Regions from separate parts of the Tepidiforma thermophila genome, predicted to be linked through region 1. Evidence: riboswitches for the same ligand, from Rfam matches in the RefSeq annotation. Region 1 holds a riboswitch; each other region holds the start of a gene.
The links. Region 1 has a riboswitch for cyclic di-AMP ahead of A9A59_RS02895 (MFS transporter). Riboswitches for the same ligand answer to the same signal wherever they lie in the genome.

Region 1 (7,275 bases):
GCGACGCCGCCCCGGTCGGTCGGCAAGTCGGGCCGGAAGGAGAGGCCGCCGGCCGGGTGGTAGAGGCCCATGCCGTTCGGGCCGAGGATGCGCACTCCGAGCTCGGCCGCGCGGCGGGCGATCGCCTGTTCGAGGCGGGCGGCCTCGGCGTCGCCGGTTTCGCTGAACCGGCCGGTGAAGAGGTGGAGGAAGCGGACGCCTTTTTCGCCGCAGTGTTCGACCAGCTCCGGGACGGCGGGGGCCGGCACGCAGGAGATGACGAGGTCGACCTGGCCGGGCACCTCGCGCAGGGAGGGGTAGGCGCGGAGGCCGGCGACCGTGTCGGCCTTCGGGTTGATGGGGTAGATGGGGCCGCTGAACCCCTGCCGTTTGATCGCTTCGAGGTAGTCGTGGCCTGGGCTGTCGACGTTGGTGGAGGCGCCGGCGACAGCAACGGAGCGGGGACGGAAGAGGAGGTCGAGGTCGGGCGTCGAAGGGAACCGGGTCACGCCCGGATTGTACGGGAGGGGCGGCTTGCGGGGTTGCGGACGCGGGCGGGCAGCGTAGCATCCGCGGCACACCGACGCTGCGCCCGACGGAGGACCACCTGTGACGCTTCCGCCCCCGCTCGACCAGTACGCGCTGCTGCGCGGCCTCCGCTTCCACTACCGGGAATGGCCGAACCCCGGGCGGCCCCCGCTCGTGCTGCTGCACGGGTTCACCGGGCACGCCCGCTCGTGGGACACCTTTGCGGCGGCAATGCAGCCGCAGTTCCACCTCTACGCGCTCGACCAGCGCGGCCACGGGGAAAGCGCCTGGGCCGACGACTACACGGCCGATGCCATGGTCGAGGACCTGCGCGCCTTCGCGCAGGCGCTGCGGCTGGAGCGGTTCGCGCTGCTCGGCCTCTCGATGGGCGGCCGCAACGCCTACCTCTTTGCGGCCCGCTACCCCGGGGCGGTCGAGCGGCTGGTCATCGTCGATATCGGCCCCGAGGTCCACGCAGCCGGGGCCGCGCGCATCCAGTCGGGCGTGCGTGCGCCGGACATCTTCGCCTCGCCGGAGGAGGCGGTCGAACGGGCGCTCCGGGCGAACCCGAACGCCGACCCCGCCGAGGCGCGCCGCCGCACGCTGAACAACCTCCTCCTCCTGGAGGACGGGACCTGGACGTTCCGGTACGACCGCGCCTTCCGCGATGGGACGCGGCCGATCAGCCGGCCGGACCCGGAGGCTTCGTGGCGGGAGCTCGCGAAGATTGCTGCGCCGACGCTGCTCGTCCGCGGCGAGCGGAGCGACGTGCTCGCGCCGGAGGTTGCGGCCCGGATGGCGGCGACGATCCCGGACTGCCGGCTGGTGGAGGTGCCGGGGGCGGGGCATTCGATCCCGCTCGAGCGGCCGCAGGGGTTCCTCGAGGCGGTGCGGCCGTTCCTGCTCGGCTGAGCCGTCAGGCCCCGGGCGAGGCTGCGGGGCGGGGCAGGAGGTCGGCCGGCTGCCCGACCCTGCGGAGGAACCGCGCCCGGTCGAGCTCGGCGAGGAGGAGGAAGCCGCCGACGAGCAGCGCCATGGCCGCGAGGGTGACGCGGGCGCCGGCGTAGGTGGTGCCCACGCCGAGGGCGAGCAGCGGCAGGGAGATCGCCGTCTCGGTGAGGGTGAGCTGGACGGCGAAGACGCGGCCGTGCTGGCCGGCCGGGGCCGTCTCGGTGAGCGCGACGCGCCCGGCGATGAGGAGCCCGGAAAGGGAGACCCCAAGCAGGAAGGCGACGGGGATGGCGACCGCGAAGGTGGTGTTCATCGAGGCTTCGAGGCGGGCCACCGGCGGGATGTGGCTGTACTGGGCGACCGCGGTGATGCCGTAATCGAGGGCGGTGAGCGCCGCCAGCGCAACCAGCAGGCCGAGGAGCCCGAGCCTGAGCACCTCGTGGGCGCGGGCAAGGGTCAGCTCGCGGCTGCACCACCAGAGCCCGGCCAGCACGCCGAGGACCCCGGGCGCGAAGAGGTACGCCATCGCCTCCCAGCCGAGGCCGAGGTCGCGCTCGAGGTAGAAGGGGAGGGCGACGACGATCCCTTTCGAGACCACCATCTTCAGCCCAAGGGCGACGAGGGCGTAGCGGGCGAGCGATTCGCGGCCGAAGAAGGCGATCGTCTCGCGGAAGCTGAGGGCGGCCCGGGCGCTGCCGGCAGCGAACGCCCGGGCCAGCGGTGCAACCCGCACGGCCAGCACCACGGTCAGTGCGAAGAGGAGGGACATGCCGACCGCAGCGCCGATCACCATCGCCGTGGGACCGCCGAGGAAGTAGAGCGCGGGCGCGAGCACGAGCATCCCCGCGGCCTGGCCGGCGTACTGGAGCGCCGCCAGCCAGGAGTGGACGCGGCCGACATGGCTCGCCTGGAGCGGCCGGACGAGGGCGAGCTCGGCCGGGGTGAAGACCTGGGAGCCGGTGGAGTAGAGGAAGGCGAGCACCCAGGCGCTGGTGCCGCCATCGAGGAGCCAGGTGCCGGCGGCCACCGGCAGGAAGCGCAGGAGCGCCCCGAAGGCGTAGCCCCTGCCCGGGCCGAGCCGGTCGGCAATCGACCCGCCCGGCAGGCCGAGCAGGATGGAGGGCAGGAGCATGGCGATGAAGAGGCTCGAGAGGTCGAGCGCAGGCTTCGCTCCGGTGCCGGCGACGAGGAAGAGCGCGGCCAGCCAGATGTTCTGGGACGTTTGCGCGGTGAACCGCGCGGCGTAGCTCAGGGCGCGTTCGAAGCGAAGCGATGACGGCTCGCGGGAATCCATCCCGTTCCCCCGTGACAGTCCGGTGGCCGCGCCGGGTGCGGTGCGGCCGGTGGCCTCGAGAGACGGGAGGTGCCGGTTCCGCGTCTCTCCCAAGAGCCTGCGAGGTTAGCTGACGGGTTCGGCATTGGGAGTTGCCTACGCGCCTGCGCGCGATTCACCCCGTGCGTTGGGTCCCCCGCTCTCCGCGTGGGCGGAGATTCGGCTTCGCACAGTATACGCCGCCCGTGATCGGCCGGTTTGCACACGGTTCACGAACGGCGAACGACCAGTCCCCGGCCGGTGCCGCGGAGACAGCCGCTCAGCGCGCCCGGCGCACCCCGAAGACGACGGGCGTCCCCTCCAGGTCCTCCTCGGCGCGGGCCGCATCGGCGGGCGGCTCCTCGCTGCGAAGTTCGAGCGCGAGCGTCTCGCCGCGGATGTAGGCGCCGTGGCGCTCCAGCACGCGGGCGACATCGGCGTCGCCGGCAACCCAGGCGATGATCCGGTCGGCGAGCTCGAAGCCGGCCTCGCGGCGGAGGTCCTGCAGCCGGCGGACGATTTCGCGGGCGAGCCCCTCATCGGCAAGCTCGGGCGTGATGGCCGTCGTGACGGCCACGGTGTAGCCGGCCTCCTGTGCGGCGGCGTACCCCTCGCGGTCCTGCGCCTGGAGGAGGATGTCGCCGGGCTCCAGCTCGATGCCGGCGACGGTGACGGTGCGCCCGCGGCGGACGGCGGCGGCGACCTCGGCGGGGTCCATCGCCGCCAGCCCCTGCCGGATGGCGCCGACCGCCTGCCCGTGCTTCGGCCCGAGGACCGGGAGGTTCGGCTTGACGTCGTAGGCGACGACGGCGGTCTCGTCCTCGACGATGCGGAGCGCCTTCGCGTTCAGCTCTTCGAGCACAAGGTGCCGGTTGCGCTCGACGACCGCGGCTTCGGCGGGGTCGCGAAGCCTGACGAGCACCTCGGCGACCGGCTGGCGCACCTTGATCTGGACCTTCGCGCGGGCCGCGCGCCCGAGGGAGCAGAGCCGCTTGATGAGCTGTGTCTCGGCGTTGAGGCGGGCGTCGATGCGCGCCGGGTCCGGCTCGGGCCACGCCGCGAGGTGGACGCTCTCGGGCGCGGCGGGGTCGACGGTGCGGACGAGGTTCTGCCAGAGCTCCTCGGCGACGAACGGCGTGAACGGCGCCAGCAGCTTCGCGAGGGTGGTGAGGGCTGCGTAGAGCGTTTCGTAGGCGCTCTGCTTGTCGGCGTCGCCCTCGGTAGCGCCGCGCCAGAAGCGGCGGCGGGAGCGGCGGACGTACCAGTTCGACAGGTCGTCGACGAATGCTTCGATGGCGCGGGCGGCGTCGGTCGGGTCGTACGCCTCCAGCTCATCGGTGACTTTGACAATGAGGGCGTTCAGCTCGCTCAGGAGCCAGCGGTCGATTTCGGCGGCCGGCTCCCAGCGGCCGGAGGGGCGGAAGCCGTCGATGCTGGCGTAGCTGACGAAGAAGCTGTAGGTGTTCCAGAGGGTGAGGAGGAAGCGGCGGAGCCCCTCTTCGACGAGGCCGGCGCTGAAGCGGCGGGGCGAGCCGGCGGGGCTGGCGGCGTACATGTACCAGCGGGTGGCATCGGCGCCGTGGCGGTCGATGACGGTCCACGGGTCGACCGTGTTGCCCCGGCTCTTCGACATCTTGTTGCCCTTTTCGTCGTTGATGTGGCCGAGGCAGATGACGTTGCGGTAGGCGATGCCGTCGGGGATGGCGCCGGCGGCGTGGAGGAGCGTGGCCTCGGCGTGGAGGGTGTAGAACCAGCCGCGGGTCTGGTCGATCGCCTCGCAGATGAAGTCGGCCGGGAAGTGGCGCTGGAACTCCGTCTCGTGCTCGAAGGGGAAGTGCCACTGGGCGTAGGGCATGGCGCCGCTATCGAACCACGCGTCGGCCACCTCGGGGACGCGCCGGGCGGTGCCGCCGCAGGCCGCGCAGCGGATGGTGATGGCATCGACGAAGGGGCGGTGGAAGTCGTCGAGGGCACGGGCGGCCTCCGGGTCTTCGGCCCGTTCGATAAGCTCGGCGCGGGAACCGATGCAGGCCGTCTCGCCGCAGGCATCGCACCGCCAGAAGGGGAGGGGCGTGCCCCAGTACCGCTCCCGGCTGACGGCCCAGTCGATGTTGTTCGCGAGCCAGTTGCCGAAACGGCCGTGCTTGATGTGCTCGGGGTACCAGTTGATCCGTTCGTTGCCGGCGAGGAGCTGCTCGCGGAGGGCCGTGGTGCGGAGGTACCAGCTCGGCTTGGCGTAGTAGAGGAGCGGGGTGCCGCAGCGCCAGCAGAAGGGGTAGGTGTGGCGGATGGTGCCCTTCTTGAGGAGCAGGCCGCGCTCCTCGAGGTCGCGCTCGATGTCGCGGTCGGCCTGCTTGGCGAATTTGCCGGCGCCGGGCAGGCCCTCGGCCATGATGCCGCGGAGGTCGATCGGCTGGGCGAAGAGGAGGCGGTAGTGCTTGCCCTCTTCGAAGTCCTCGCCGCCGAAGGCCGGGGCGATGTGGACGATGCCCGAGCCGTCTTCGAGCGAGACGTAGTCGGCCGCGATGACCCGGCGGAGGCCATCGGTCGATTCGCCGGGCGCGAGCGGGCGGAGGCGGCCGTCGTCGCCGAAACGGCGGACCGGGTGGCCGAGCAGCTCGGGCCGGTAGAGCGGTTCATAGGCGATGCCGACGAGCTGCTCGCCGCGGAGCGAAGCGGCCGGCTGCGCGCCCTCGCCGAGCACGCGCGGGGCGAGGGCTTCAGCGAGCACCACGGCCTCGTCGCCGAGGTCGTAGACGCCGTAGGAGGCATCGCTCTTGACGGCGAGGGCGACGTTGCCGGGGAGCGTCCACGGGGTGGTGGTCCACGCCACGAGGGCGAGCGGCCTGTCGGTGCGGAAGCCTGCGGCGGCGAGGGCATCGCCGGGGATGCGGAACTTCACGAAGACGGAGGGGTCGGGCACGTCGTCCTGGTAGCCGAGGGCGACTTCGTGGTCGCTGAGGCTGGTACCGCAGCGGGGGCAGTGGGGCGTGGAGCGGTAGTCCTGGTAGACGAAGCCGGCATCCCAGAGCTGCTTGAAGATCCACCAGCAGGTTTCGATGTAGCCATTGTCGTAGGTGACGTAGGGGTTGTCGTAATCGGCCCAGAAGGCGATCCGCTCGCTCAGGCGGGTCCACTCTTCGACGTAGCGGGAGACGGACTCCTTGCACTTCTCGTTGAAGGCGGCGATGCCGTACTCCTCGATCTCGGGCTTGGATTTGAGGCCGAGCTCCTTTTCGATTTCGAGTTCGACGGGAAGGCCGTGGGTATCCCAGCCGCCTTTGCGGGGGACGCGGTAGCCGCGCATCGTCTTGTAGCGCGGGATGAGGTCTTTGAAGACGCGGGAGAGGACGTGGTGGATGCCGGGGCGGGCGTTGGCCGTGGGCGGGCCTTCGTAAAAGACGAAGAGGCGGTCTTCCGGGCGCTGCTCGATGCTCTTTTCGAAGATGCGGTGCTCCTTCCAGAACTGGAGGATGCGCGCTTCGAGCTCGGGGAAACTGACCTTTGGGTCGACAGGACGGAACACGGTGGCCTCCGGTGCAGGACGCAGCGTTGACGCCACAGGGTGCGAATGAGAAGGCCGCGGCGGGCGGCGGTATCGTACCCTTCGGCGAGATGGATGCGCGCATGGAGGCCCGGACACGACAACGCGCGCCTGCCCCCGCTCCAGGGACGAGCGCGCGCGCCCGCGGTACCACCCTGGTTCCCGCCGTGCGGCGGGCACTCATGGGGCGCCAGCACGCCCCTGCCCCTGGTAACGGTGGGCCTCCGCCCGGGTCTACTGGGCGCGCGGGGCGCCGTTCGGCCGGGGGCTCGGGAGGGATGTTCGCGCTGCCGTGCCGTGCCCCCTTCCACCCGCCGGGGCTCGCTGGACGGCCGATGCGGCGCTACTCGTCTCCGTCATCGCCGATGGGCTCCACTACAGCAGCGCCCGAGGGGGAATGTCAATGCTGACCCGGCGGCGGCTGCTTGCCGGCTTCCTCGCTGCGGCGGCGTTCGCGGGGTTCGGCGCCGCCTGCTCGGGGAACACTCCCTCCGACAGCTACGCGCGCCCGGTCGAGACGCCGGAGCCGACACCGACGCGGCCCGTGCCGACGCCCGAGCCGACGCCGGAGCCGACGGAGTTCCGGGTCGCCTTCATCAACCTGATGAGCCCGATCCAGACCGACGCGAATGACCCCATCGCCGGCGACACCTTCGAGCAGCGGCTCCAGCTCGTCATCGACGAGCTGCGGAGCTACCGGCCCGACCTCGTCGGCTTCAGCGAGGCCACGTGGACGGCGAAGCACGGCTCGGCAGTGGCGAAACTCGCCGCCGAGCTGAAGATGGAGCCGCTCTTCGTGCAGGCGAACCCGTGGTTCGCTGGCCGCACCGAGCAGCAAAACCGGGAGCTCGCAAGGCAGATCGGCTTCGAGGAGGGCGAGCTGGTGCTCGTCCGCAGCGACCGGTGGGTGGTGCTGGGCGCGACGCCGGCATGGCTGAACCCGCGCACGAGCGAGACCGAA
Region 2 (7,275 bases), 260 kb from region 1:
GGTCATCGCCTACTGCCGCATCGGCGAACGCAGCTCCCACACCTGGTTCGTCCTCAAGTACCTCCTCGGCTACCCCAACGTCCGCAACTACGACGGCTCCTGGACCGAGTGGGGCAACTCCGTCGGCGTCCCCATCGAGCGCTGAACTCCGCTACGCTGGTTGGTGAAGCACCCGTGCGGCGGGCGGCCCGTCTGCCCGCCGCACGCCCTCCCGGAGCACCCCCATGGCCCAGCCCCCCAAAGCCTTCCAGCAGGTCATCGACGACTTCGCCTTCGCCGACCGCCAGGAGCGGATCGAGATGCTCATCGAGTACGCCGACCGCTTCAAAGAGGTTCCCGAGCGGATCGCAACCCGCCCCTTCCCCGAAGAACACCACGTCCAGAAGTGCGAATCCGATGCCTACGTCTGGGCCGAAGACCTGCCCGACGGCACCCTGAAGTTCCACTTCGCCGTCGAAAACCCGCAGGGCCTCTCCGCCAAGGCCTGGGCCGTCATCCTCGATGAGACCCTCTCCGGGCAGCCGCTCGAAGAGGTCGCCGCCGTCCCCTGCGACAGCGTCTTCACCGTCTTCGGCAAAGAGGTCTCCATGGGCAAAGGCATGGGCCTCATGGGCATCGCCGATATGGTGACCGCCTTCGCCCGCCAGCGCCTCGCCGCCCGCGCCGCACAGTCCGGCTCAGCGTGACGTAACACAAATGTTCGTTGACCGCGCCCACCCCGCACCGTAGCATCGAACAAACCGCGGGACGCAGGAGGCCATGCCGAAGTACATATTCGTCACCGGCGGCGTCGTCAGCTCAGTCGGCAAAGGCATCACCACCGCCAGCCTCGGCCGAATCCTCAAATCCCGCGGCATCAAAGTCTCCATCCAGAAGCTCGACCCCTACCTCAACGTCGACCCCGGCACCATGTCCCCCTACCAGCACGGGGAGGTGTTCGTCACCGTCGACGGCGCCGAAACCGACCTCGACCTCGGCCACTACGAACGCTTCATCGACCAGGACCTCACCGCCGCCTCCTCCGTCACCTCCGGCCAGGTCTACCTTGCCGTCCTCGAACGCGAACGCCGCGGCGACTACCTCGGCGGCACCATCCAGCAGGTCCCCCACCTCACCAACGAAATCAAAGCCCGCATCTATGGCGTCGCCGAGCAGACCGGCTGCGACGTCCTCATCTGCGAAGTCGGCGGCACCGTCGGCGATATCGAAGGCGAAACCTTCATCGAAGCCATCCGCCAGATCCGTCACGAACAGCCCCGCGATGCCACCCTCAGCGTCCACGTCTGCTTCCTCCCCTGGGTCGGCGCCACCGGTGAACTGAAGACCAAGCCCACCCAGCACTCCGTCCGCGAACTCCGCTCCAAGGGCATCCAGCCCGACGCCATCGTCCTCCGCGCCGACCACCCCGTTCCCCGCGACATCACCGATAAGGTCGCCCTTTTCTGCGACGTCGAGCCCCGCGCCGTCATCCCCATGGAGACGGCCGACACCATCTACGAAGTCCCCATCACCCTCGAAGAACGCGGCCTCGGCGACTTCGTCCTCGACCGCCTCGGCCTCGAAGGCCAGCGCGACCTCGCCGAATGGCGCGACCTCGTCTACCGCCTCAAGCACCCGCGCCGGGCCGCAGAAGTCGCCGTCGTCGGCAAGTACGTCGAACTCCGCGATGCCTACATCTCCGTCAAAGAGGCCCTCGTCCACGCCGGCATCGCCCACGAGGCCGAGGTCGCCATCCGCTGGGTTCCCGCCGAGGCCCTCGAAACCCGCGACCCGGCCGACCTCCTCGCCGGCGTCGACGGCATCGTCGTCCCCGGCGGCTTCGGCGAACGCGGCTGGGAAGGCAAAATCCGCGCCGCCGAATACGCCCGCACCACCGGCACGCCCTACCTCGGCCTCTGCCTCGGCATGCAGGCCCTCGTCACCGAATTCGCCCGCCACGCCTGCGGCCTCGTCGGCGCCAACAGCACCGAGTTCGACCCCGAAACACCCCACCCCGTCATCAGCCTCCTCGAAGAGCAGCACGCCGTCGTCAACCTCGGCGGCACCATGCGCCTCGGCGCCTACCCCTGCCGCCTCCTTCCCGGCAGCCTCGCCCGCCGCGCCTACGGCACCGACCTCGTCCGCGAGCGCCACCGCCACCGGTGGGAGTTCAACAACGCCTACCGCGCCCGCCTCGAAGCCGAAGGCCTCCGCGTGAGCGGCACCTCCCCCGATGGCTCGCTCGTCGAAATCTCCGAAATCTCTGGCCACCCCTTCATGCTCGGCACCCAGTTCCACCCCGAACTCCAGAGCCGGCCGAACCGCCCCCATCCGCTCTTCCGCGAGTTCATCGCCGCCGCCCTCGCCCGGCGGGCCGCCGGCGCCGCCGCCCCCGCCACCGCCTGAGCGCCCGCGCCTACTCCAGGTGCAGCGCCCGGCGCACGTCCGGGTTCTGCAAATCCAGCTCGAACGTCTTGTACTGGTACGTCTGCCCCGTCTCCGGCGAATGCCCCGTCCGCTCCTCGCCGACCCGCAGCACACCCCACGAGAGCATGCTGTTCACGAGGTTCTTCACGTCCGACTCCTCGCGCCGCACCACCGGCTTCAGCGTGTCCACGATCCGGTTGAACGTCAGCCACCCGACCCCCGGCTTGTTCCGCTCGTCGTGGATCGCCACGATCACCGCCCGCCGCTGCTCCTCGGTCAGGTCGTTGTAGTTGAATTTGGCGTAGTCGTACTTCGCCAGCTCCTGCCCCACGTTCCGCGGCCGCTCGATCGCCTCCGTCCGCTCATTCGGCAGGAACAGCCAGTCCGTAAAGTCCGCGTTCACCATCATCAGCAGCCCGCTCTCGTGCAGCGCCCGCGCGAAGTCGCCCGCCCGGCCGCGCGCCAGCCGCTGGAAGTCCGCCTGCGGCATCCGCTTCTGCAGCTCCTGCCCCACCAGCGAAAGCGGCAGGTCGCGCCCGTTCGTCCGGAAGTCCTCCACAATCGCGAGGATCTGCTTCAGCACCTCGGCGACCTCCCGCGGCTCCGCCGAGACCGGCCCCTTCGCCTGCGCCAGCTCCAGCGCCCGCGCCGCCGCCGCGGCCAGCCGCGGCTCGATCTTCTCCACCGCCGCCGGCTCCCTCACCGGCGTTGCAGCAGCACGGTCGACCTCCGGCTCCACGTCGAGGTCGTAGTACAGCACCACGTCGGCCTGCTGCACGAGCTGCGCCGAGGTCGCCCACGACACCCCGATCACCACCACCCGCTTTCCCCGCGCCCGCAGCAGCATCACGACGTGGAAGAAGCTGTGGTCGCCCGAGGCGATCACAAACGTCCCGATGTTCGGGTAGAGGTGGCTCGCCTCCACGCAGTCGACCGCCAGCTTCACATCGACCGAGTTCTGGATGCGCGCCTCGCCCTCCGCCGTCGTGTACCGCCGGGTGAGCACGTACACCGGCTCCAGCCCCGCCGTATACAGCGACGCCGGGTCGCCCGCCTGGACCGGGTCCATCCAGTCCGCGTACGCCCGCGCGTAGGCCACCCGCCCGAACCGCTCCGCCGCCTCCCGCAGCGCCGTCACATTCGGACGACGGTTCCGCTGCATCAGGCTGAACTTCAGGTTCTCCCAGTCGACGAGCAGCGCGACGTCATCGTGCCCGGGCCCATTTCCGCCATCCCGCATGCCGCGATCGTAGCCGAACTTCCCGCCGCCCGCTGTGCACCGTGCCTCCCGGCAGCCCCCGGCCCCGCCGCAACCGCAAGCCCGCATCCGGCCCCACCCGCTCCCCCGCCGCCCATCCGCATTCCCCCGCATTTTTCCGTGTCGACGCGCACGGCCGCTCCGAATGTGGTAGTGTGAACGAGCCGAATCCCGGCCGCGCCGGGAACGGGGGACCCATCACCTGGGGTGCATCCTTCCACAGCGAAGGACGGCGACTTCCGACGCCGAACCCGTCAGCTAACCCCGTAGGCGTTCGGAGGAGCCTCTGCCTCCTCTGCGACCCGGAACCAGGCGGGCCCTCCCGCCCGCCGCCAGCACACAGGAGGTACGCGCAGTGCAGTACGCCATCTCCCCGTCCACCATCCTTCCCCGCAAGACCGTCTACCGCGAAACCGAGCTCAACCTGGCCCGCATCCGCGAGGCCGCAACCAGGCTCCGCTCCTGGGCGCTCGTCTCCGGCGAGCGGATCGTCGGCCTCCCCTTCATCCGCGTCAGGTCCGACCTCCTCTGCGAGGTCCATCTCCCCGTAGACGGCAACGTCCAGCCCCACCCCCAGACCGGCGTCTTCGCCCACACGGCGCCCGAATCACCGGCCGTCTCCCTCCGCGTCGTCCGCTTCGACGAGCTCCGTGCCGTCATTCGCGAGCTGAGCGGCGAAATCGCCGTCGATTGCGGCAGCGCCGGCCCGGTCGAGTTCCATCCCTCCACCGCCGAGTTCACCCACGGAACGCTCCTCTGGCCCGTCCACCGGCTCTCTCCGGCCCTCGCGCCGGCCGTCGCCATCCCGGGGCGCCGCACCCTCGAGGCGGCGTCATGAGGATCCCCCGCGGCGCTCGCGCCGCCGGGGCCGCCGCCGTCCTCGCCGCCAGCCTTGCCTTCGCAGCCTGCGGCGGCGATGACAACGATGACCCGACACCCACGCCCGGCAGCACCGAGACCCCGGCCGCTGCCTCGCCTACCGCCGCAACCCCGGGCGCGTCGCCCACACCCGCGGCAACCACCCCGGCCGCCACCCCGACGCCGGTCGTCTTTACGCCCACTTTCACCTGCACCAACCCCATCACACCCCTCCAGGCCCGCCTCAACCGGGGCCAGCAGGTCGAACTCCAGGGCCGCGTCTTCGGCGTCATGGACCGCAACAGCGATGCCGTCCTCGCCGTTGGCGCCCCCTTCGATGCCCTCCTCCGCGTCGAGGTCATCGTCCCATCCGGCAGCCGCCAGAACTTCCCGGCCGATCCGCTCCTCGGCTTCGCCAACCGCGACATCTGCGTCCGCGGCACCATCGAAGAAATCGGCGGCATCCTCACCATCGCCGCCACCAGCCCCTCCGAACTCACCGTCGTCGACTAACCCGAAAGGAGCCGGCCGATGACCATATCCGCCATCACCATCGCCCGCCAGGTCGGCACCGGCGGCGAAGAGGTCGCCGCCATCGTCGCCGAGCGGCTCGGCTACCGCCTCCTCGACTACCGCATCGTCCAGGAAGCCGCGCTCGAAGCCGGCGTCTCCCCCGAGACCATCGCCGAGGCCGAGCGCCGTCCATCCTTCTTCGCACGCATCATCGAAGCGCTCGCCCGCACCCCTTCCGCGGCCTCGCTGCAGTGGGGCGAGCCGCTCAACATCGACGCCACCCCCATCCTCACCTCCGCCGACTATCGCCAGCTCATCCAGGACGTCGTCGAAGACTTCGCGAATCACGGCCGCGTCGTCTTCCTCGGCCACGGTGCCCAGTTCATGCTCAGGGCCCGGCCCGACGTCCTCCGCGTCTTCATCACCGGCAGCGAAGCCGCGCGCGTCCGCCGCCTCATGGCGCAGGCGCGGCTCGACGAAACCGCCGCCCGCGCCCTTGTCCAGCGCACCGACCGCGAGCGCGTCGCCTACTTCCGTGAATACTTCGGGGCCGAATGGCTCGACCCCGCCAGCTACGACCTCACCGTCTCCACCGACCGGCTCGCGCCGGAAGCCGCCGCCCGCGTCATCCTCTCCGCCGTGGAGCTGCGGAACCCGGTCCCCGCCTGAACGCTCGACCCAGTCACTGGCTGTGCCTAGTCTGGGGTGCGAAGCACACCGCTTCGCACCCCAGCTGCTGTTCCGGAGGCCCCCTTGGACTGGTGGCGCATCGTCCATGTCCTCTCCCTTATCTGGCTCGGCGCCGGCCTGGGCGCCACCTACCCTCTCATCCTCCGCGCCTGGGCAACCAAAGAGCTCCGCACCCGCGCCACCCTCCTCATCGAAGCCGCCAACAACGAAACCCGGGTCCTCCTGCCCGGCGCCATGGCCAGCGGCATCACCGGCTTCTTCTGGGCCGTCGCCGCTGAGTACAACTTCATCAAAGACGCCTGGCTCGGCATCCTCACCCTGCTCTACATCTTCTTCTACTTCGTCTGCCTGCCCCTGCTCGGCTTCGGGCTCCGGAGGGCCAGGCTCGCCGCCCTGGTCGCCCAGAAAAAAGGCGAAGAGACCGAAGAACTCCGCCAGGTCCTCGAAGACCGCGTCCCCATCGTCTTCGGCACCATCCTCGTCCTGAGCGTCCCGCTCCTCGCCTGGCTCGCCGTCTTCAAACCGTTCTAGCGCCCCGGTCAGAACACCAGCGGCTCGCTGCCCGGCCTCGCCGACCCCGGGTCGCATGCCGGGCTCCGCTCCACCCACCGCAGCAGGTCTACCGGGTCGAACGGCCCGATCGCGTCCGCCTCGCCCGGTGCAAACAGCACCGGCCTGCGGTGCGCATCGCCCGGCGGAAGCCCTGTCAGCTCCGCCCGGTACACCAGCGCCAGCTCCCAGCCGTCGGCATCGAAGGGGAAGCTCAGCACATCGGCAACTTCGAGCGCTGAAATCGCCCCGTCGCACCAGTCATCGGCCAGCGCTGCCGCCGTCTCGTACGGGTTCGCCCCGTACTCCATCACCGTCCACGGCAGCCATCGCCCACGCACACCCGGGGCCGTCACCTCGAAGACCGTCAGCCGGCCCTCAAACACCGGCACAAGGTACACCGCCACGTGTGCGCCGCCCGGCGTAAAACCCGCCTGCGGCCGCCCGAAGTACGCCTGGCGCATACCGCGATTCTGCCCCTGGCCAGCCCGCCTGTCGAACCGGCCCGCCTCAGGACAGGATCCCCGCGAACGTCCCCTCGTCGATCGGCCCGACCGCGGCCAGCACCGCCTTCCCCGGGTCCAGCACCTCCCGCCCAACGTCCAGCAGCTCGTCCAGCGTCACAGCATCGAACCGCGCCACCACCTCGTCCACCGTCAGCACCTTCCCCCGCAGCAGCTCCTGCGACCCCAGCCACCCCGCCACCGAGCGGGTGTCCTCCATCCGCAGCTGGATCCGCCCCTTCGCCATCTCTTTCGCCTTCTGCAGCTCGGCCGGCGGCACGCCCTTAAGCAGCTTCACCGTCTCCTCAATCGTCGCCTCCGCCGTCACCCGCGCGTTCTCCGGGTCGCACCCCGCGTAAATCGTCAGCGAACCCGCATCCCGGAACTCGCTCGTGTAGCTGTGGATGTCGTACACGAGCGCCCGCTCCTCCCGCAGCTCAAGGAACAGCCGGCTCGACATCCCCTCGCCGAGGAGCATGTTCAGCAAACTCACCGCAA
Region 3 (7,275 bases), 420 kb from region 1:
AGGGGAGCCAGCAGGGGCAGCAGGGCGGTCAGCCGACGCCGCCGCGCGAGTTCGCCGAGATGCTGCGGAACATCGCCAACCGGAAGAAGGAGTTCCTGGAGAACCTGCCGCAGGATGTGGCGGGGCAGGTGCGGCAGCTCCAGAACTACGAGTTCATGGACCCGGAGGCGCAGGCGAAGTTCAACGAGCTGCTGGAGTCCCTGAAGAAGGCGATGATGGATACCTTCTTTAAGGATCTCTACAACCAGATTGCGAACATGTCGCCCGAGGACCTGCAGCGGATGAAGGAGATGGTCCGCGAGCTGAACCAGATGCTGCAGGACCGGATGGCGGGGCGGGAGCCGAACTTCGAGGAGTTCATGCAGAAGTACGGCGACCTGTTCGGCGACAACCCGCCGCAGTCGCTGGACGAGCTGGTGCGGCAGATGCAGCACCAGATGGGGCAGATGCAGTCGCTGCTCGATTCGCTGCCGGGGGACCTGCGCCAGCAGCTGCAGGACCTGCTCTCGGACAAGATTGGGGACCCGGAGCTGCAGCAGGCGCTGAACGAGCTGGCGCAAAACCTGGAGTACCTCTACCCGATGCGGGACCTTCGGAACCAGTACCCGTTCCGGGGCGAGGAAGAGCTGGACCTGCAGTCGGCGATGCAGCTGATGGAGCAGATGCAGTCGATCGACGAGCTGGAGCGGCAGATCGAGCGGACGCAGTACGGCGGGGACATCGAGGACATCGATGCGGACAAGCTGGAGGAGCTGCTCGGGCCGGAGGCGCGGGAGGCGCTGGAGCAGCTGAAGCAGTTCCTGGAGATCCTCGAAGAGGCCGGGTACATCCGGAAGAAGGGGAACCAGTGGGAGCTGACGCCGCGCGGCACGCGGAAGATCGGCCAGCGGGCGCTGGCGGAGATCTACCAGCAGCTGAAGGCGGACACGTTCGGCAAGCACGAGGTGCGGGAGACGGGGACCGGCGGCGAGCGGACGGACACGACGAAGCCGTATGAGTTCGGGGACCCGTTCTACCTGGACATCCAGAAAACGATGATGAACTCGATGTACCGGGAGGGGCCGGGCACGCCGCTGAAACTGAAGCCGGACGACTTCGAGGTGGCGCGGACGGAGATGCTGACGCAGACGGCGACGGTGATCATGCTCGACCTGAGCTGGTCGATGGCGCTGCGCGGCTCATTCCAGGCGGCGAAGAAGGTGGCGATGGCCCTGAACAACCTGATTTCGTCGCAGTACCAGCGCGACAGCCTGTACATCATCGGGTTCAGCGCATATGCGCGGGAGCTGAAGACGGAGGAGCTGCCGTATGTGCGGTGGGATGAGTCGGTGCTGGGGACGAACATGCACCACGCGCTGATCATCGCGCAGCGGCTGCTGGCGAAGCATACGCAGGGGACGCGCCAGATCATCATGATTTCGGACGGGGAGCCGACGGCGCACCTGGAGCGGGGGCGCTCGTACTTCGCCTACCCGCCGAGCCCGATCACGATCCGGGAGACGCTGAAGGAGGTGAAGCGGTGCACGCAGAAGCGGATCACCATCAACACCTTCATGCTGGACCGGAACTACTACCTGAAGGAGTTCGTGAACCAGGTGGCCCGGATCAACAAGGGGCGGGTGTTCTACACGACGCCGGATAAGCTGGGCGAGTACATCCTGGTGGACTACGTGGCGCAGAAGCGGAAGCGGCTGGCGGGCATGGGATAGGGCAAGCTGGCGCCGCAGCGGGCGACGTTGACGTTGAACGAAGAGGGGGGCCCACGGTCATGGGCCCCCTCTTCGTTGTCCGCGACCGCGGGAGGTGCGGGGATTAGCCGGCGGCGGCTTCGGCGTCGTCGAGCATGGCCTGGGCTTCGTCGACGCTTTCGAGGCGGACGATGCCCTTGCGGATGGCGTAGCGGATGAGGTCGGTGCGGTTGCGGGCGTGGAGCTTGGCCATGATGTGGGCCTTGTGGGCTTCGACGGTTTTGACGGAGATGTAAAGTTCGTTGGCGATGCCCTGGTTGGTGTAGCCCTCGGCGATGAGCTGGAGGACTTCGCGTTCGCGGCTGGTGAGGGTATCCATGCCGTTGCGCTGGTCTGCGCGCTTGGCCTGGTAGAGGACTTCGGCGAGGTCGAAGCCTTCGGAGAGGGAGCTGGAGAAGTAGCTGTTGCCGCGGTGGACGGTCTGGATGGCGAGGACGAGTTCGGAGACGTCGGATTTTTTGACGATGTAGCCGGAGGCGCCGGAGCGGATGGCATCGAGGAGCTGGTCTTCGTCGACGAAACCGCTGAGCATGACCACGCGGGTGGAGGGTGCGATGCGGCGGATCTGGCGGGTGGCTTCGAGGCCGTTGAGGCCGGGCATGACGACGTCCATGAGGACGACATCAGGCTGGAGGCGTTCGACGGCCTGGACGGCTTCGCGGCCGTTTTCGACGTCGGCGACGACTTCGAGCTCGGGCTGGGCTTCGAGGAGCATCCGGAGGGCCTGGCGGATGACGGCGTGGTCGTCGACGAGGAGGATGCGGATGGGGCCGGCTCCGCGGGCGGCGCTGGCGGTGGAGCGGGCCGGGAGGGTCCTGGGCTGGGGGCGCATCTGGTTCACGGTCGAACTCCTCTGATGGTCTCCGGCGCTGGCTGGTGGGCCGTGCCGTGTCGGATTGCGCCAGGTGGCGGGGGTCCGGCGACAGGGAGGAGTCTAGGGCGTGCCTCGCGCGGGCGTATTGGCAAAAACCCTAATCGTGGCGCGCAAAGACCCGGGGATAGGGGCACCCGGGGGCAGGAATCGGTGGTTTCCCGGCCGGAGGCGGGCGGGACCGGAGCCCGTGTCAGATGGTGAAGAAGGCGCGCTCGATATGGCCGGGCTCGACGCAGAGGTGGATTTCGGAGCGGAGGGCCATGATGTGGGTATCGTTGGCGGCGTGCTCGGCGGCCTCTTCGGAGTCGTAGATGGCGAGGCGGGCGATTTCGCCGCTGTCGTCGTGGGGGCGCATCAGGTAGGTGACCTGGCAGCCGGGTGTGGCGGCGACCGCCTCATCGAGCTTGCGCAGGAGTTCTTCGACGCGGGCATCTTCACCGCGGCGGGGCTTCATGATGGACAGGCGAATGTACGGCATGGGTGTGCTCTGCTACCTCCGGAGGGCGAATTCTAGTGCGCGGTGGTGCTGGCGAAAAGACGGAACCCCCGCCTGCGCGGGGGTTCCGTTTCCAGGGCTGCCGGGGTGTGCCGCGGTGCGGTCAGAGCCGGAGCTTGCCGTGGGAGGGCTGGCGGCGGCGCTGCCGCTGGGGCAGGGCAGCCTCTTCGGCGGCGAGGTCGACGGGCGGGCTGGTGAGCACTTCGTGGACGTAGCCGCACATGATGCAGCTGCCGTAGGTGCCGTGCCAGTCGCGCTCGACGATCATGGAGCCGCGGCACTTGGGGCACGACTTTGGCGGTGCTTCCTGCAAAGCTGGCATGACGGTAGTTCCCTCCTCTTTCGATGCGGACGTTATGGTGCAGTTCGAGGACAGAAAAAAAGACCTCGAAACGAGCTACCTGCTCGCCAGGCCTTCCAGACTGCCGACGGGGTTAGCTGACGGGCTCGGGCGGAAGGCGCCCTTGCGGCGGGTGCCGCGTTCGCCCCGGGACGTTGGGTCCCCCGCTGCGCCGTGCGGCGCACTAGGCAGGTGGTGCGAAACACTGAACGCGCACGTGAACGACGCGAACGCCGTTCACCTGCCGCAAGCTACCAACCGGCCGGGAGGCTGTCAATAGGTCTTTGCGCTTTTCGTCACAATTTTCTGGCTGAGCCGGGGAATCCCGGCTGCGGGGGCGTCACGCGAGGAGGCCGGCGGTGACTGCGAGGGCGAGTCCCGCCGCGGCAAGACCACAGGCCGGGGCTGCTCCGGGAGTCTCGTCGCGGGCCATGAGCGCGGCGCCGGGGCCTGCGACCAGGGCGAGGGCGGCGACGAACGCAAGGGGGTCGGCCTCGCCGGGCCCGAAGAAGCGGAGGGCCGGGCCGACGACGAGCAGCAGCACCAGCAGTCCGAACGCTGCCGCGAGCGAGGCAGCTGCTGTGCCGGGCCGCCAGGAGAAGCCGGCTGCCGCGATGACGGCGAATCCAGTGAGGAGGCCGACGGCGGCACCGGCGGACGTGCCGGGGAGCGGGAGAAGCGCGGGCAGCGGACGGCGCGCGGCCGAGATGCGCGCGGCTTCGCCGGGGATGAGCTGCCCGGCGGCGAGGCGGGATTGCACGAAGGTGTCCCGGGCGGAGGCGTCGGCGGCGAGGAGCAGGCGGACATCGGCCGGGCCGAAGTCGGCGTCGTCCTGGATCTCCTGGCGGAGTTCCTCGAGGGCAGCGCGGCGCTGCTGGAGGTCGTTGGCGTAGGCGTAGCGGTCGGCTGCGCCGGTGGGAAGGAGCCCGAGGTCCTGGACGATGGCTGCCGTGCGGACGGGGTCGGCCTCGGCGGTGCGCAGGAGCTCGTGCCGGGCGTGGGGGCCGAGGGTGAGGGCGAGGACGACCGCGGCGAGGGCAGCGATGCCGGCGGCCGGGACGGCGTTCGCCGGACGGGGCCGGGCGGGGGCCGTGGCGAGGGCCACGGCGAAGCCGGCCTCGCCGGGGCGGGCCCAGGTCTCGACGTCGATGGCGGCGGCGGGAACGGGCGGGGCGAAGGGGACGAGGGCGAGCCTGGCGACGACCGGGCCTGCGGCCGCGCCGGCTGCGAGGGCCAGGCCGTAGAGGCCGGCAGCGGCGGGAGCGAACCCTTCGCCGGAGAGTTCGCGGCCGAGCGCCCAGGCGACTGCGAGGGCGAGGGCAGCGGCCGCCCAGGGGAGGAGGCGCCCGGGGAGGCGGTCAGCGCCGGTGGCGGGGAGGATGCCGCCATGGGCGAGCACGAGGCCGGCGGCCAGGCCGGCCCCGGCCGCGCCGGCGGCCCATCCGGCTCCGGCGGGAAGGAGCACGATGGCGGCACCGACCACGGCGAGGGCTGCGATAACGGCGGCGAGCCAGGCGGCCAGGAGCGGGGCGGATGACCGGCCCGACGCTGCGAGGACGGCGCCGGGGATGAGGGCGATGGCGGCGGCGGCGAGAACGCTGGCGGTGACGACAAGGGGGAAAGCGCTCCATGCCGCATCGCCGGAGAGGGCGGAGAGTTCGCCGGACGCGAGGAGGCCAGCCATGGCCGCCGCTGCGACTGCGCCGCCGGCCAGCGGCCCGGCGGCCGGGCGGGAGGCCCCGGGGGCGGGGCCGAGGGCCGCGACCAGGGCCGCGAGGCCGGCCCCACCGGCGAACGGCGCGATGAGCGATGCCGCGGCCCATGGGCCTTCGCCGGCGACGCGGCTGGCCAGACCGAAGAGCCCGGCGCCGGCCGCAAGCGCAAGGGCGGTGGACGCAAACGGAGTGACCACGGCGGGGCGGCCGTCATCGGCGTCGATGGGGGCGGCAAGGAGGCTGGCAAGGGCGAGCGCTGCGAAGCCGGCGAGGAAAGCTCCGCCGGCCCAGGCGGCGCGGTCGAGTTCGCCGGCGTAGCCGCCGACAAAGGCGGCAAGGGCGATGGTCCCGGCAAGGCCGGCGGCGACGTGAGCCAGGGCGAGTTCGACCAGGGCGGGGCCCCAGGCGGCGGGACGGGGGACCGCCGGGTCGCGGGCGGCGAGTGCGCAGACGACGGCTGCTGCGACGGCGACGACGGCGGAGATGGGGATGAGGGCCTGTGCGAGGAGCATGGCGGGAGGGCTCCGCGAGGAGGGTGGCGGAGGGCGCAGCATAGAGAAGCGGCCGCCGGAGCTCAACCGGCGGCCGCCGTTCGTGCGGGCGAAGGGGAACCGGCGTCAGCCCACGAAGAGGGGGCCGAAGACGACGGCGACGATGGACATGAGCTTGAGGAGGATGTTCATGGAGGGGCCGGCGGTGTCCTTGAAGGGGTCGCCGACGGTATCGCCGACAACGGCAGCTTTGTGCGCCTCGGAGCCCTTGCCGCCGAGGTGGCCCGCCTCGATGTACTTCTTGGCGTTGTCCCAGGCGCCGCCGGCGTTGGCCATCATGAGGGCGAGGACGGAGCCGCTGGCGATGGAGCCGATGAGGAGGCCGCCGAGGGCTTCGGCACCGATGACGGAGCCGACGAGGATGGGGACGACGACGGCGAGGAGGCCGGGAAGGACCATCTCGCGGATGGCGCCGTCGGTGGAGATGGCGACGGCGCGGGCGTAATCGGGCTTGCCGGTGCCTTCCATGATGCCGGGGATTTCGCGGAACTGGCGGCGCACTTCGTTGACCATGGCCATGGCGGCGCGGCCGACGGCGCCCATGGCGAGGGCGGCGAAGACGAACGGCATCAGGCCGCCGATGAGGAGGCCGAGCATGGTCTCGACGTCGAGGATGTCGATGGTTTCGAGGCCGACGACCTGCGAGTAGGTGACCATGAGGGCGAGTGCGGTGAGGACGGCGGAGCCGATGGCGAAGCCCTTGCCGGTGGCGGCAGTGGTGTTGCCGAGGCTGTCGAGGGCGTCGGTGCGCTGGCGGACGGCGGGGTCGAGGTGGGCCTGTTCGGCGATGCCGCCGGCGTTATCGGCGACGGGGCCGTAGGCGTCGGTGGCGAGGGTGATGCCGAGGGGGGAGAGCATGCCGACGGCGGCGAGGGCGATACCGTAGAGGCCGGCGATCTGGTAGGTGGCCCAGATGGCGACGACGATGGTGATGAGCGGAACAGCGGTGGAGAGCATGCCGAGGCCAAGGCCGCCGATGATGACGGTGGCCGGCCCGGTTTCGGCGGTTTTGGAGAGATTTTGCGTTGGGCGGAATTCGTAGGCGGTGTAGTACTCGGTGGCGGTGCCGATGACCTGCCCGGCCACGAGGCCGATGAGGACGGCCCAGAAGAGGTCGAACGGGAGGTCCATCACGACGAGGAGGGCGGCAGTGCCCGCGAGGACGAGGCCGCTCGCCGAGAAGACGCCGGTGCGGAGGGCCCAGAGGAGGCGGCCCATGGTGGCGTTTTCGCCGGTGCGGACGAGGAAGGTGCCGATGATGGCGGAGATGATGCCGACACCCATGATGAGGAGGGGGAGGGCGAAGGCCTTCGAGTCCCAGTTCGCGACGTCGGTGTTTTCGAAGACGCCCTTCTCAGCACCGACGACAGCGGCGGTGGTGAGGGCCATGGCAGCGACGATGGAGCCGGTGTAGGACTCGAAGAGGTCGGCGCCCATGCCGGCGACGTCGCCGACGTTGTCGCCGACGTTATCGGCGATGGTGGCGGGGTTGCGCGGGTCGTCCTCGGGGATGCCGGCTTCGACTTTGCCGACGAGGTCGGCGCCGACATC
Region 4 (7,275 bases), 820 kb from region 1:
CTGGCGTACGGGCGCGGCGAGGAGTACGTCGATTTCTACACGCTGCAGGACCACATCGGGCCGGACACGCGAAGCGACCTGCTGTACAAGGCGGCGCTGCGCGATTCGGCGCGGTCGGTGTACTACGGGCTGACGAGAGTCGGCGTGGAGGCGAAGAACGCCGATGCGAACCAGGAGAACCGGAACCTGCTCCTGAGCAAGACGGCCCGAGCGGACAGCGACCCGGTGCTGGAGATCCTGACGAGCAATGTCATCCGTGCGTCGCACGGGGCGACGGCCGGGCCGGTGGACGAGGAGCAGCTTTTTTACCTGCAGACGCGCGGCATCCCGCGCCCTGTCGCCGAGGGGATGCTCGTGTGGGCGTTCCTCGAGGAGGTGATTGGGCGGGTGCCGGAGGGCGGCCTGCGGGAGGAGCTCCTTGGGATGCTCGAGGCGAAGGTGAGGGGCAGCTGATGGGCTGGACTGCCGCCATGGCAACAGACGCGGTGGCGCCGGGCACGGCGAAAGTGTTCGAAGCCGGGGGACGGCGGATCGCCGTCTGCAACACCGGCGACGGGTATTACGCAATCGACGACGTTTGTACCCATGACGGCGGCCCGCTCGACCAGGGGCAGCTGAGCGGCAAGGAGATAGAGTGCCCACGGCACGGGGCGCGGTTCGACGTGACGACCGGCCGGGCGCTCTGTCTGCCTGCTGTGCGGCCGGTGCGCACCTACCCGGTGCGCGTCTCGGACGGCGTGATCGAAGTCGAGCTGCCCACCTGAAGGAGGTGCCCGGTGCTTGACGTACGGCGTATTCGGCAGGACTTTCCGATCCTGCGGCAGCAGGTCAACGGGCGACCGCTCGTGTACCTCGATAATGCGGCGACGACGCAGAAGCCGCGGCAGGTGATCGAGGCGCTCGTACGGTACTACGAGACATCGAACGCCAACATCCACCGGGGCATCCACACGCTAGCGACGCGGGCCACCGAGCAGTACGAGGATGCGCGGCGGAAGGTGGCGCGGTTCATCGGGGCGCGCGGCCCGGAGGAAGTGGTGTTTACCCGGAACGCGACAGAGGCGATCAACCTTGTCGCGCGGGCGTGGGGCGATGAGCATGTCGGCGAGGGCGACGAAATCGTCCTCACGCTGATGGAGCACCACTCGAACATCGTGCCCTGGCAGCTGCTGGCGCGGCGGAAGGGCGCGACGCTGCGGTACGCGGGCATCACGGGCGACGGGAACCTCGACCTGGACGAGCTTCGGCGACTCATCGGGCCGCGGACAAAGCTGGTGGCCGTGACGCACATGTCGAACGTGCTGGGGACGATCAACCCGGTCGCGGACATCGCGGAGATGGCGCATGCGGCCGGGGCGCTGCTGCTCGTTGACGGCGCGCAGAGCGTGCCCCACCTGCCTGTCGACGTCCAGGAGCTGGGGGCGGACTTCCTCGCGTTTTCGGCGCACAAGATGCTGGGGCCGACGGGGGTGGGGGTGCTTTGGGCGCGGGCGGAGCTGCTGGAAGCGATGCCGCCGTTCCTGGGCGGGGGCGACATGATTGCGGTGGTGCGCCCGGAGAGTTCAACGTGGGCGGAGCTCCCGCACAAGTTCGAAGCCGGGACGCCGAACATCGCGGACGTCATTGCGTTCGGAGCGGCGGTCGACTACCTCGCGGATATCGGGATGGCGAACGTCCGGCGGCACGAGGAGGAGCTGACGGAGCTGGCCCTCGAGCGGCTGCGGCGCGTGCCCGGCCTGCGGGTGTTTGGGCCGGCGGCGGCATCCGAACGGGGCGGTGTGGTGAGCTTCTCGATGGAGGCGGCGCACCCGCACGATGTGGCGACGATCGCCGACGGGTACGGGGTGGCGATCCGGGCTGGGCACCACTGCGCGCAGCTGCTGATGCGCGCGCTCGGCGTGCCAGCGACGAGCCGGGCGAGCTTCAGTATCTACAACGGCGCCGACGACATCGAGGCGCTGGTCGAGGCGCTCGAAGGGGTGAATCGCGTGTTCGGAGAGGGACGTGAGCGAGCCGCCGTTCGATGACCTGTACCGGGACCTGATCCTGGACCATTACCGGCGGCCCCGGAACCACGGGCCGCTGCCAGCGCCGACCGCGCAGGCGGAAGGGGTGAACCCGGTGTGCGGCGACGAGATTCATCTCGACCTCGCGGTCGATGACGGGGTGCTCGCGGACCTCGGCTTCTGGGGGCAGGGGTGTTCGATTTCGCAGGCGAGCGCCTCGATGCTGACGGAACGGCTGAAGGGGCGCCCGCTGGCCGAAGCCGAGGAGGTTGCCGGGAAGGTACGATCGATGCTGGTGGAGGGCGCACCGCCGGACCCATCGCTCGGCGACCTTGAGGCGCTCGAGGGGGTTGCGAAGCTGCCGGTACGGGTGAAGTGCGCGCTCCTCGCGTGGAACGTTTTGCTTGAAGCGCTGCGGCAGGCGAAGGCCGCCGCACAGGAGGAACGACATGGCTGAGACCGAAACGCCGCAGGTGCCGACCTACGAACAGCTGCGGGAGAAGCTCCGGGAGGTGAAGGACCCGGAGATCAACATGAGCATCGTGGACCTTGGGCTGGTGTATGACATCCAGTACGACAACGGTGACGTGCTGGTGACGATGACGCTGACGAGCCCGGGGTGCCCGCTCGGCCCGATTATCCGGGGAGAGGCGTATGCCAAGCTGCGGGAGCTCCCGGGCGTGAAGGACGTCGACGTGCAGATCGTCTGGAACCCGCCGTGGGATCCGCGGACGATGGCGAGCGAGGACGTGAAGATGGCGCTCGGGATCTGGTGACGGGAAGGGGTCAGCGCCCCTTCCACTCCGGGTCGCGATGTTCGAGGAAGGCGCGGACGCCTTCTTTGAAGTCCTCACTCGCGAAGAGGCGGGTGATGGTGGCCGTGCTGTCGGCCAGGTGGTCCATGGGGTCACGGGTGAGGGACTGGTAGAGGAGCCGCTTCGTCTCTGCGATGGCGAGCGGCGAACCACGGGAGACCTCGTGGGCGAAGGCGAGCGTCCGCTCCATCAGCTCGGCGTCGGGCACGACCTCATGAACGTAGCCGATGTCGAGGGCGCGGGTCGCGGAGATGATTTCCCCGGAATAAAGCAGGTAGGCGGCGTTTTGCAGGCCGACGATGCGGGAGAGGAGCCAGGTGCCTGCGGCGGTATCCGGAATGAGGCCGCGGTGAACGAAGACCCAGCCGAAGCGGGCGGATTCGGCGGCGATGCGGAAATCGCACTGCGACGTGAACTCGACGCCGACGCCGATGGCGACGCCGTTGACGGCGGCAATGGTGGGCTTGGGGATTGAGGCGAAGGTCCAGGGGGCGGGACGGTTTTCGCTGTAGGCGCGGCCATAGGTTTCGGCGCGGCCGGCGGTGGGCGGCTGGCCGGAGAGCTGCTGGAGGTCGGTGCCTGCGCTGAAGGCGCGGCCGGTGCCGGTGAGGATGAGGGCGCGGACGCGATCGTCGGAGCCGGCCTGGCGGACAGCGTCTTCGATGGCCCCGAGCATTTCGTAGGTGATGGCGTTCATCTTTTCGGGGCGGTTGAGGCGCAGGACGGCGGTGGAGCCTTCGAGGGTGTATTCGACGTCGGGCACGGGCAGGGGCCTCCGCGGATTGCTGCGGATGGCACGATACGGGATTTGCCGGGGCTTCGCGACGTCCGGTCGGCTACTTGCCGCCGGCGACAACGACGGCTTCGCCGGGCTCCGGTTCGGGGACCACCGCCGTGCGGACGGGCAGGCCACGGCTGCCTTTTTCGGCGACGCGGTAGACGAGGCCCCTGCCGGAAGCGAGCTTCCACTGGGCGTGGAGGGCCGGCAGGCTTGCGAAGAAGAAGGTGATGACGGCCATGAGCGGCCACATCAGGAGCCCGGTGAGGTAGACCCAGCGGGACACATAGGCCGGGCGCGGGCCGCGAGTCCGCAGCTCGAAGACGATCATGACCAGGAGCGGGAAGAGGCAGAGGCCGACGAGGATGCCCGGGAGGTTGAGCCACATGGTCGGCTCGAAGATGCCTTCGGGGCCGATGCGGAACCAGCGGGACGGTTCGAGGAGGTGCTCCGGGTGCCAGCCGGTGCCCGGGACCGGGTACCGGTGGACCCACCAGCCCGGGAGGGGGGCATCGAATTGAGCTGCGAAGCGGGACGGCAGGAAGATGCCGAGAGTGACGATGTACCACTGGGCAGCCCAGAGGACGTGGACTTTCGTGACGGCCCCGGCGAGGACAAGGCGGCGGCGCCAGGAGAGCGGGGACCGCGGGTGCATGGCGGCGCGCCAGGCGTAGGGAATGTCGCTGGCGCCCCAGGCGTGGCGGACCGACTGGGCGTAATGGGCTTTCAGCGTCTTCCAGTAGCCATCGGCGAGGACGCAGTCGTTGCCGAGCGGGAGGAAGAGCGGCTCGACGTTGACGTCATCGCCCAGCGTGTAGGCGCACTTGAGGTAGAGGTGCCAGTCCTCGGGGATGACCTCTTCGTCCCAGTAGTCGACTTCGTGGAGCATCTGCCAGGAGAGGGAGTAGCAGCTGGTCGGGAAGCGGACGCTGCCGGGGATGAGAAGGTTGGAGGTGCGGTTGATGCCGGAGAGGCCATCGGGAATGCGGAGGGGGGCGGGGATTTCCCAGATGTTGTTCGAGTTGAAGATGGTGGGCTGCCAGAAGGTGCGGTAGGGCTTCTTCGCTGCCAGGAAAAGGTAGTTGAGGGCGGCGAAGTGGGAGGGATGGAAGACGGCGTCGGCGTCGCAGCTGGTGACAGTGTAGCGGCGGATGTCGTCGCCGCCGTTTTCGATGAGGCGGATGTGGGCTTCGCGGGCGGCCCAGGCTTCGTTGGAGCCCTTGCCAGGCGTTTCGCCGGGGAGGCCGGCCGGGTGGAAGGTGGCGAAGATGTCGGCAAAGACGCCGGGGTAGCGGGCGATAAGCCGAGCGGCCTTTTCGCGGGCGCCGGGTTCGCGGTCCTCCATGGCGAGGACGACGACCAGCTGGCTGGCGACCGACTGGGCGGCGAGGGAATCGATGGTCCGGGCGAGTCCCTCTTCGGACTCTTTGTAGTTGGGGATGATGACGAGGTGGCGGGGCCAGGTCCAGCGGTTGGGGAGGCCCGAGCGGGCGATGTGGGCGGCGTATTTGGCGCGCCAGTCGGTCGCTTTCCAGTGCTTGATGCGGCGGAGGCCGATGGCGCAGGCGATGGCGACGGAGTAGCTGCGGAACAGCCAGTAGACGAAGAAGGCGACGCTCAGGACGGCGAAGAGGAGGGGCGCCTTGAAGGGCCCCCAGAAGATGAAGCTGATGAGGAGGAGGGAGAGGGCGAGGGGGATGGCGTTGCCGAGGCGCTCCCAGAGCGGGGAGCTGGCGTAGACGGAAAGGACCGGCTTTTCGCCGCGAGATTGCGCCGGAACGGCGGAAACGGAAGGCCTGGAGACCATATGCGGGGTGGCCTCGAACAAGGTCTTCCTACGCCGCCGAGGTTAGCTGCCGGGCTGCGGCCGGAGATAGCCGCTCCGCCGTCGCCGGGTTGTGGTGCCGGCCGGGCGGATTCGCCCCGAGAACTGGTTCCCCCGTTCTGCCCGGAGGGGCAGACTAGGCGCTGCGGGCGACGAGCCCGCTTCAGGCATCGTTCGCCCGGTACGCGTAAGCGTCAAGACCCCCGGGCGGCAGCAGATGGACGGAGGAGAGCATGGCAAACGAGCTGCAGGTTCGCGAATCGCTCATCGGCGACATCCGGGAAGTCAATTTCTGGTTCAGGTGCGGGGAGGAGCTGGTGCCGGGGGTGGCCTACCTCCCGGCGGGCACGGAGGAGCTGATGCCGATGGTGCAGATTCAGCACCCGGGAATGGGGAGCAAAGAGGATTACTGGGTGAGCGAAATCGGGATGCGGTGGGCGAAGCGCGGGTGGGTGTGCGTGGGACTGGATGCTCCGCTCCACGGCGAGCGGCAGACGCACGACCCGATGGCGCTCTTCCGCCAGCCGGAGCGGTATGAGGCGTTTCGTGCGCAATTTGCTGCGGAAGTTGGGCGGATGCTCGAGCTGCTGCCGGGCGTGCTGCCGATTGATACGGGGCGGCTGGGATATGTGGGCTACTCGCTGGGGAGCATGATCGGGATTGCGGCCGTGGCGCGGAGCGGTCGCTTTCGGGCGGCTGCGTTCTGCCTGGTGGGCGAGGGCGGGCTCGCGGGGAGTGCGGCCGGGCCGGATTCCGACGTGGCGCGGCTCGGGGGCGTCGCGGTGCGAGTCATTGGGAAGACCGCCGACGAGCTGATTCCGCGGGAGCGGACCGAGGCGCTCTATGCGGCGCTGCCGGGGGAGAAGGACCTGCAGTGGCTCCCCGGCGGGCACTTCGAGATTGGGCCCGACGTGGTGCGGCTTGCGGAAGAGTGGATGGTTGCGAAGCTGTGAGCGGCGGCAGCGGCCTGCGGTGCCGATGCGTATACTCGCGAGCACTGCATACCGGCACTGGAGTTCGCCATGGGGAACATGATCGATGGGGGCGAGATTATCGCCCGGATGATCAAGCAGGAGGGCGTGAGCCACATCTTCACGCTCTCCGGGGGGCACGTCCAGAACATCTACGAGGGCTGCCTGAACAACGACATCGGCATCATCGATACGCGGCATGAGCAGTCGGCCGGGCATGCGGCGGACGGCTATTCGCGGATCACGTTCAAGCCGGGCGTCGCGGTGGTGACGGCCGGGCCTGGTGTCACTGACGTTGTGACAGCAGTAGCGAACGCCTACCAGGCGTCGAGCCCGATGGTGGTGATCGGCGGGCGGTCGCCGCTTCGGCAATACGACATGGGTTCGCTGCAGGACATTGAGCTGCTCGATGTGATGAAGCCGATCACGAAGTGGGCGCAGACGGTCTACGAGACGCGGCGGCTCCCGTACTACATGGCGATGGCGTTCCGTGAGGCGATGACGGGCAGGTACGGGCCGACGTTCCTGCAGGTGCCTTCGGACGTGCTGTTCGGGCGGGTGGATGAAGATTCGCTGGAGTGGCCGCGGAACTACCGGGTGACCGGCGAGATCATGGGCGACCCGGAGCTCATCAAGCAGGCGGCGCAGCTGATCCGGGAGGCGGAGAAGCCGATGGTCATGGCCGGCTCAGGGGTGTTCTGGCACCGGGCGCACCGTGAGCTGGCGGAGTTCGCGCGGGCCGCGGATGTGCCGGTCTACACGAACGCGATGGGGCGCGGCACGCTGCGGCAGGACAACCCGAACTTCTTTTCGCTGTCGCGCAAGCCGGCCTTCGCACAGGCGGACGTCATCGTCATCCTCGGGACGCCGATCGACTTCC

Region 2: another riboswitch for cyclic di-AMP. It lies ahead of A9A59_RS04150 (hypothetical protein); the one in region 1 lies ahead of A9A59_RS02895 (MFS transporter).
Region 3: another riboswitch for cyclic di-AMP. It lies ahead of A9A59_RS13605 (hypothetical protein); the one in region 1 lies ahead of A9A59_RS02895 (MFS transporter).
Region 4: another riboswitch for cyclic di-AMP. It lies ahead of A9A59_RS06910 (glycosyltransferase family 2 protein); the one in region 1 lies ahead of A9A59_RS02895 (MFS transporter).

The regions. Positions count from the first base shown of each region.
Region 1 is NZ_PDJQ01000001.1:607,930-615,204, reverse strand. Features, by position in the region: gene A9A59_RS02905 (acetate--CoA ligase family protein) at 1-488, opposite strand, end outside; gene A9A59_RS02900 (alpha/beta fold hydrolase) at 589-1,419, shown strand; gene A9A59_RS02895 (MFS transporter) at 1,424-2,752, opposite strand; cyclic di-AMP (ydaO/yuaA leader) riboswitch at 2,832-2,966, opposite strand; gene ileS (isoleucine--tRNA ligase) at 3,051-6,296, opposite strand; gene A9A59_RS02885 (exonuclease/endonuclease/phosphatase family protein) at 6,712-7,275, shown strand, end outside.
Region 2 is NZ_PDJQ01000001.1:871,023-878,297, forward strand. Features, by position in the region: gene A9A59_RS04130 (sulfurtransferase) at 1-145, shown strand, start outside; gene A9A59_RS04135 (SufE family protein) at 225-686, shown strand; gene A9A59_RS04140 (CTP synthase) at 760-2,385, shown strand; gene A9A59_RS04145 (NYN domain-containing protein) at 2,396-3,646, opposite strand; cyclic di-AMP (ydaO/yuaA leader) riboswitch at 3,817-3,952, shown strand; gene A9A59_RS04150 (hypothetical protein) at 4,020-4,502, shown strand; gene A9A59_RS04155 (hypothetical protein) at 4,499-5,035, shown strand; gene A9A59_RS04160 (cytidylate kinase-like family protein) at 5,054-5,704, shown strand; gene A9A59_RS04165 (DUF2269 family protein) at 5,789-6,256, shown strand; gene A9A59_RS04170 (hypothetical protein) at 6,265-6,738, opposite strand; gene A9A59_RS04175 (M16 family metallopeptidase) at 6,785-7,275, opposite strand, start outside.
Region 3 is NZ_PDJQ01000001.1:191,785-199,059, forward strand. Features, by position in the region: gene A9A59_RS00995 (vWA domain-containing protein) at 1-1,709, shown strand, start outside; gene A9A59_RS01000 (response regulator) at 1,813-2,580, opposite strand; gene A9A59_RS01005 (antibiotic biosynthesis monooxygenase) at 2,813-3,076, opposite strand; gene A9A59_RS13605 (hypothetical protein) at 3,222-3,440, opposite strand; cyclic di-AMP (ydaO/yuaA leader) riboswitch at 3,527-3,659, opposite strand; gene A9A59_RS01010 (hypothetical protein) at 3,799-5,685, opposite strand; gene A9A59_RS01015 (sodium-translocating pyrophosphatase) at 5,791-7,275, opposite strand, start outside.
Region 4 is NZ_PDJQ01000001.1:1,426,662-1,433,936, reverse strand. Features, by position in the region: gene A9A59_RS06940 (SufB/SufD family protein) at 1-453, shown strand, start outside; gene A9A59_RS06935 (non-heme iron oxygenase ferredoxin subunit) at 471-764, shown strand; gene A9A59_RS06930 (cysteine desulfurase) at 777-2,027, shown strand; gene sufU (Fe-S cluster assembly sulfur transfer protein SufU) at 2,005-2,463, shown strand; gene A9A59_RS06920 (metal-sulfur cluster assembly factor) at 2,456-2,782, shown strand; gene A9A59_RS06915 (enoyl-CoA hydratase/isomerase family protein) at 2,793-3,584, opposite strand; gene A9A59_RS06910 (glycosyltransferase family 2 protein) at 3,658-5,427, opposite strand; cyclic di-AMP (ydaO/yuaA leader) riboswitch at 5,423-5,577, opposite strand; gene A9A59_RS06905 (alpha/beta hydrolase family protein) at 5,658-6,377, shown strand; gene A9A59_RS06900 (thiamine pyrophosphate-binding protein) at 6,447-7,275, shown strand, end outside.